DNA from 2 places in the Rhodococcus sp. P1Y genome. Region 2 is predicted to be linked to the other one. Evidence: riboswitches for the same ligand, from Rfam matches in the RefSeq annotation. Region 2 holds a riboswitch; the other holds the start of a gene.

Region 1 (3,411 bases), 2.7 Mb from region 2:
GCGACCACGACGATCACCGTCGTACTCGCGATAGCGGTGTTGCTTCCCGGCTTCCGTCTGATCGGACAGCCGCTCACCGTCGCGCTGCTGGGAACTGTCGTCGCCATGCAGTCCTCGGCCGCGGTCAAGGACAAGACCCAACACGAACGAATCGTGACGACGCTGCTGCTGGTGTTCCCCGCGGTGGTCTCGGTGTCGCTGTCGGCGGTGCTGTCGCAGTTCGGCAAGGTCGCTGACGTCGGTTTCATCGTGGTGCTGTTCGCGGCGGTGTGGGTGCGGCGCTACGGCCCGCGTGGCACGGCACTGGGGATGGTTGCCTTCATCTGTTACTTCTTCGCGCTGTTCCTGCAGGCGCAGCCAGGGCAGATACCGATGCTGGCCGGGTCGATCGTTCTCGGTGTCGGGATCTCGCTGCTCGTCAGAACGGTGATTCTGCCGGACAGACCAGGACTCGAACTGAAACGGTTGGTACGGGCGCTGCGCGCCGCATCGATCGACGTGCTGCAGGTGGCGTCGAACAGAAGTGACCGCAATCTCGACCTCCTCCGCAAGAAGCTCGACACATTGGGCAGCACGGCGTTGATGATCGACGACTGGCTCGACCGCAACGACGCAGCTCAGCTTTTGAGCGTCACCAATGAAGACCTGTCCATGCGCATTTTCGACGCACAGATCGCCACCGAGCAACTCGTCAGTGCACTGTGGGCGCTCGATCCGGACAAGGCCTGGCCGAAGTCGCTCGGACAGGCCACTACCGCGCTCGGATCGTGTTTGCAGAACAACCCGTCGGAGGATCAACTGCGGGCTGCCCGACGCCTCGCCGCCGCCGCGGCGGACAAGTCCGATCCCTCGACTCAGGCCGGAATCGCCACCACTGTCGCGATGCGAGCAGTGCAGGCGCACATCGCCATTCATCACATCACCAGCAACGCCCTGCACACGGAGTCTGCGCCGAAGGAGGAGCCGAACAAGGCAGAGGACACCGAGGGGCTGAACCCGAGTACCAAGGCAGCGATTCAGGTCGCCGTGGCTACCAGTGCAGCAACGCTTCTCGGAGAGTTGATCTCGCCTGACCGCTGGTACTGGGCGGTGCTGACGGCATTTCTGGTCTTCACCGGGGCGTCGACGCGTGGCGAAATTCTCTCGCGTGCAGGCCATCGCGTCGTCGGGACCATCGCCGGGGTCTTTGCCGGCGTGCTGCTGTCGGCGCTCGTCGGAAACAACCAACCGCTGCAGCTGATCTTGTTGGTGGTGTGCGTGTTCTTCGCGTTCTACCTCGTCACCGTTGCCTATGCACTGCTGTCGTTCTTCGTCACGGTGATGCTCGCGATGCTCTACGGTCTGCTCGGCACCTTCAGCATCGAGGTGCTCGAACTACGGATCGTCGAAACCGCGGCGGGCGGTGTCGTCGGAATCGCCTCGGCCTACTTCATCTTCTCCACCGGTACCAGATCGACGATGGTCGGCAAGATCGACGACTACCTCGACCAGATGACGGCCATCATCGACACCGGGATCGGCGCCGTCGTCTCCCCGGGTGGAAGCACGAACCTCGTCACCGATATGCGGAAACTGGACAACGCTCTGAAAGACCTGGTGACAGCGGGTAAGCCACTGGAAATCGGTCCGACGACGAGGACTCGCCGTGGGGCGAAGCGGCTCGTGCGAATCATGACCGTCAGCAACCGGTCCGCGCATGCACTCGCCCGCGCAGGCGTCGGAGCATCGAGGGCCAACCCCGGTACCGGTCCGTCGGACGAGACCGCGAGAGCACTGATGCACGCCGCCGACGTCACCAAGGCAACGATCGCCGACGTCAAACGAGCCGTTGCCGGCGAACACGTCGAACCGCCGGAGAAGCTGACCGAGACCTCCGCGCCCGATGTCATGTTGGCGTCGACCACGACGCCAGGGCCGGTCCGCAGCGCCGTACGTTCGTTGAGCACTCTGAACCGAACAATGGGAGAGGCGCTGACACGGGTGTGAGCGCGTCGTGCATACTGCCTAGCGAAGTAACACGCTAGCCAGTCGCAGGGGGAAGCCGGTCGAAATCCGGCGCTGACCCGCAACGGTGGGCCACTTCGTTTCGGCGAGGTGGCGAGCCCGATTACCCAGCGGCTGTGTGTGCGACACCCATTCGTCGTGGTCTACGAATCGGCAGTCCAGCGCGTGGTCCACTCGTGGGCTGCGCACCCGACTCTCATTTCGTGGCTCTGAGCTCCAAGTGAGGTTCTCATGTCACGCTCCATCTCCTCCGTCGCCCGAATTGTCGCGGTTGGATCCGTCCTGGTCCTCGCCGCCTGTTCCCGGGGCGACGCCATCGAGGCAGGCACCGAAACAACGTCGTTCGACGAGCCTGTTTCCATCACCAACTGCGACGTCACCCAGCAGTTCGACGCCCCGCCCCAGCGCATCGTCTCGATGAACGACCACGTCACCGAAGTGCTCATCGAGATGGGCGTCGCGGATCGCATCGTTGGAATGGGCTACCGGAATGCGACGCCGACGCCTGAGACGGCCGACGAGTTCGCCCGGATCCCCGGCCTGGCCGACGAGTATCCGACCAAGGAGCAGATCCTCGACCTCGACCCGGACTTGGTCGTCGGCGGTATGCGCAGCGCGTTCAACGACAAGGAAGGCCGGGCGCGCCAGTCGTTCACCGACACCGGTATCCCCACGTTCTTGTTCTCCGAGTACTGCGGATCGGGGTTCCCGGACATCGGCATGCTCGAGACCGACTACACCCAACTCGGTGACGTCCTCGGTGTCGAAGATGCAGCGAAGGGGGTCATCGACGGCGTCGTGGCCGGTTTGGGCGAGGTGCAGGGCGACCTGGACGGAGTCACTCCGACACCGACGTTCTTCTACGACTCGGGTGAGGACGTGCCGACCACGATCGGTGGCGTCGGCGTCGGGCAGCTGATCGCCGACTACGCGGGAGCGGCCAACATCTTTCCCGAGGGTGAACGGCCCTACCTCGACACCACGTGGGAGATCATCGGCGAACGCGCACCGCAGGCCATCGTCGTCCTCGACTACGGCGACACGTCAGCGCAAGGCAAGATCGACTTCCTGAAGAGTCAGCCGATCATGGCGACGACACCTGCCGTGCAACGAGACAACTTCGTCGTCGTGCCGCTCGACGACTTCTTCGAGAGCCCCCGATTGGTGACGAGTGTCGACACCATCGCACGCCACCTGCATCCGGACCGGTTCGAGTCCTGATGACCGCCGTCGTCGACGCCAAGCCCGCTCGGGCGAAAACGCACGCACCGCAGCGCTCCAAGATCAGCTTCGGTCTGATCTTGCTCGGTCTCGTTGCCCTGCTGCTGATGTCCATCGCTGCAGCTGTCTCGTTCGGCTCGGTTCGTATCCCGGTCGGAGACGTGTGGGCCATCGTCATCCATCGCG
Region 2 (3,411 bases):
AGTGTCGTCAGTAGAACTCACGGACAAGGAAGTCGATTCTCCAGTGTCAAAAGAACAGCGGTCGAACGAAGAGCAGGTCAAGCACAGCAAGACCGACGTGGTTCTCGTCGGCGCCGGGATCATGAGCGCCACTCTGGGTGCGCTGCTCAAACAGCTCGAACCGGAATGGACGATCGACGTCTACGAGCGACTCGATGCCGCTGCTGCCGAAAGCAGTGACGCATGGAACAACGCCGGAACCGGCCATTCCGCTTTGTGTGAGCTCAACTACACCCCGCAGAACAAAGATGGCTCGGTCGACATCTCGAAGGCTCTCAACGTCAACGAGCAGTTCCAGGTCTCGCGCCAGTTCTGGGCACACAGCGTCGAGTCCGGGGTTCTCAGCGACCCGAAGAACTTCATCAATCCGATCCCGCACGTGAGCTTCGTGCACGGCGAGTCGAACGTGAAGTACCTACGTGCGCGGTACGAGGCCTTGGCGTCGAACCCGTTGTTCGAAGGCATGGAGTACATCGACAGCCCGGACGAGTTCGCCAAGCGGTTGCCCCTCATGGGCGAGGGTCGAGACTTCTCCGATCCCGTAGCCCTCAACTGGAGTGACGCGGGCACCGATGTCGACTTCGGCGCATTGACGCGCCAGCTCCTCAACTACATCTCCGGTTCCGGCGGCACCGTCCACTTCGGTAGCGATGTGCGCAACATAACCAAGCAGTCCGACGGCACGTGGAATCTCAAGATCGCCAACCTCCGCACCGGCACCAAGAAGACCGTCAACGCCAAGTTCGTGTTCGTCGGCGCGGGCGGAGGCGCGCTGCATCTGCTGCAGAAGTCGGGAATCAGCGAGATCAACGGCTTCGGTGGGTTCCCGGTCAGCGGTGAATGGCTGCGCTGCACCAATCCCGATCTGATTTCACAGCATTCGGCAAAGGTCTACGGGAAGGCGTCCGTGGGCGCACCTCCGATGTCGGTGCCTCACCTCGACACCCGCGTCATCGGCGGCAAACCCGGTCTGCTGTTCGGTCCGTACGCAGGATGGTCCCCGAAGTTCCTCAAGCAGGGCAAGCTCACCGACCTGCCCAGTTCCGTCAAGCCAGGAAACCTCATGTCGATGCTCGGGGTCGGCGTCACCGAGCTAGGACTGGTGAAGTACCTCGTCAGTGAGCTCGCGCAGTCGGAAGCCGACCGCGTCGAGACCCTGCGTGAATTCGCACCCGAAGTCATCGGCACCGACTGGGAGCTCGTCACCGCAGGCCAGCGCGTCCAGGTCATCCGCAAGAAGGGCCGGGGCGGAGTGCTCGAGTTCGGCACGGCCGTCATCAATTCCGCCGACGGCACCATCGCCGGCCTTCTGGGGGCATCACCGGGTGCTTCGACAGCAGTTCCTGCAATGCTCGACGTCCTGCAACGGTGCTTTGGCGACCGCTACGACGCATGGCAGCCGAAACTCAAGGACATGGTGCCCTCGCTCGGCAAGAAACTGGCCGAGGATCCGGCATTGTTCCGCGAAATTTTCGATTGGACCGCACGTGGGTTGCAGCTCCAGGAGCCATCTCGACTCGCACAGCCCAGTGGCGTGTGATAGCAACACCTGATGACTACGCAAGCAGCTGCCCTCAAACGATCATGGGCTTTGGACCTGTCCAACAACACTCTGTACGACCTGTTGAAGCTGCGTGTCGAGGTATTCGTCGTCGAGCAGGCCTGCGCCTACCCTGAGCTCGACGGCCGAGACCTGCTCACCGAAACGCGGCACTTCTGGTTGGAGCGCGACGGCGAGGTCGTCTGCACCTTGCGTCTGCTCGAAGAGCACGACGACGGGGAGAAGGCCTTCCGCATCGGGCGACTGTGCACGCAGCGCTCAGCGCGCGGACAGGGTCACACGACGCGCATCCTGCGGGCGGCCCTCGCCGAAGTCGGCTCTGCGCCGTGTCGCATCAACGCACAGAGCTACCTCGTGGACATGTACGCCAAGCACGGATTCCTCCCGGACGGCGAAGAGGTCCTGGAAGACGGTATTCCGCACACTCCGATGCGTCGCGGTGGCGGTACGCCGTGGGGTGAGTCGTAGCGCGCGAGCAGTAGTGTTCGAGAAGTCGAAGTTGATGCGGGGAAGTCCTGTGCGAATCAGGCGCGGTCCCGCCACTGTGTAGGAATCGGTGCCCAGGTGTTGATTCCGAAGTCAGATCGCCGCACAACTTCGTAAGTTCGTGTCCGCCGCTTCGGCGGACGTCCACATCCCCGGCGCGGAGTCCGGGGTACGAAGGAGATCTCTCGTGCAGCAGTCCGGTTTTCCGTTCAGTGCGATCGTGGGCCAGGATCAGCTGCGCTTGTCCCTCGTGCTGTGCGCGGTCCACCCCGGCATCGGAGGCGTACTGGTACGAGGTGAGAAGGGGACAGCGAAGTCGACGGTCGTGCGCGCCCTCGCAGCGCTCCTTCCCGAGGTGATCGACGAAGGAATCGCTCGCCCGGCACGACTGGTCGAACTGCCGGTGGGAGCCACCGAGGATCGAGTTGTCGGATCTCTCGATCTCGAGAAGGTACTGCGTGACGGTGAGCGCGCATTCCAGCCGGGTCTGCTGGCGGCGGCCCACCGCGGCGTGTTGTACGTCGACGAGGTCAACCTGCTTCACGATCATCTCGTCGACGTACTTCTCGACGCGGCTGCGATGGGCCGGGTCCACGTCGAACGCGACGGCGTCTCGCACTCGCACGCAGCGCAGTTCGTACTCGTCGGCACGATGAATCCGGAAGAGGGGGAACTTCGGCCTCAGCTGCTGGACCGTTTCGGTCTCGCCGTCGAGGTCACCGCGTCCCGAGATGTCGACACCCGCATGGACGTCGTGCGTCGCCGACTGAACTACGAGCGCGATCCGGAGTCTTTCGCTGCAGGCTATGCAGACAGCGACGCCGAGATCGCCCGCAAAATCGTCGATGCTCGTAGTGTGCTCGACGACGTCGTGCTCGACGACACCGAACTCCGTCGAATCGCCGCGCTGTGCGCGTCCTTCGATGTCGACGGCATGCGTGCCGATCTCGTCGTTGCACGAACCGCTACTGCCCACGCCGCGTGGCGTGGATCGGTCGTCGTGGAGGAAGCCGACGTGCGAGTCGCGGCGGAACTCGCTCTGCCACATCGGCGTCGGCGCGATCCCTTCGACGAGCCAGGTATCGACGACCAGGCGCTGGACGACGCGATGCGCGATGCTGCGGAACAAGCCGACGCAGGGAAACCAGAACCGGAGCCCGATCCGGACGGTCCGGGCCCGAACAGGCCGGATCCCGACGATGCCGGTCCTGACGATGCCGGTCCTGACGATGCCGGTCCTGACGATGCCGGTCCAGACGACGGTGGCACGCCGCCGGGTTGCGGCGGTACCGAGCAGCCGCCACAACCGCAGAGCAGCAACGGTT

What was found. Region 2 has a riboswitch for cobalamin ahead of D8W71_RS15200 (magnesium chelatase subunit D family protein). Riboswitches for the same ligand answer to the same signal wherever they lie in the genome.
Region 1: another riboswitch for cobalamin. It lies ahead of D8W71_RS00410 (ABC transporter substrate-binding protein); the one in region 2 lies ahead of D8W71_RS15200 (magnesium chelatase subunit D family protein).

Annotation. Positions count from the first base shown of each region.
Region 1 covers NZ_CP032762.1:80,488-83,898, reverse strand. The annotation lists gene D8W71_RS00415 (FUSC family protein) at 1-1,986, shown strand, start outside; cobalamin riboswitch at 1,984-2,137, shown strand; gene D8W71_RS00410 (ABC transporter substrate-binding protein) at 2,236-3,225, shown strand; gene D8W71_RS00405 (FecCD family ABC transporter permease) at 3,333-3,411, shown strand, end outside.
Region 2 covers NZ_CP032762.1:3,283,259-3,286,669, forward strand. The annotation lists gene mqo (malate dehydrogenase (quinone)) at 44-1,579, shown strand; gene D8W71_RS15195 (GNAT family N-acetyltransferase) at 1,592-2,068, shown strand; adenosylcobalamin (AdoCbl) riboswitch at 2,084-2,236, shown strand; gene D8W71_RS15200 (magnesium chelatase subunit D family protein) at 2,274-3,411, shown strand, end outside.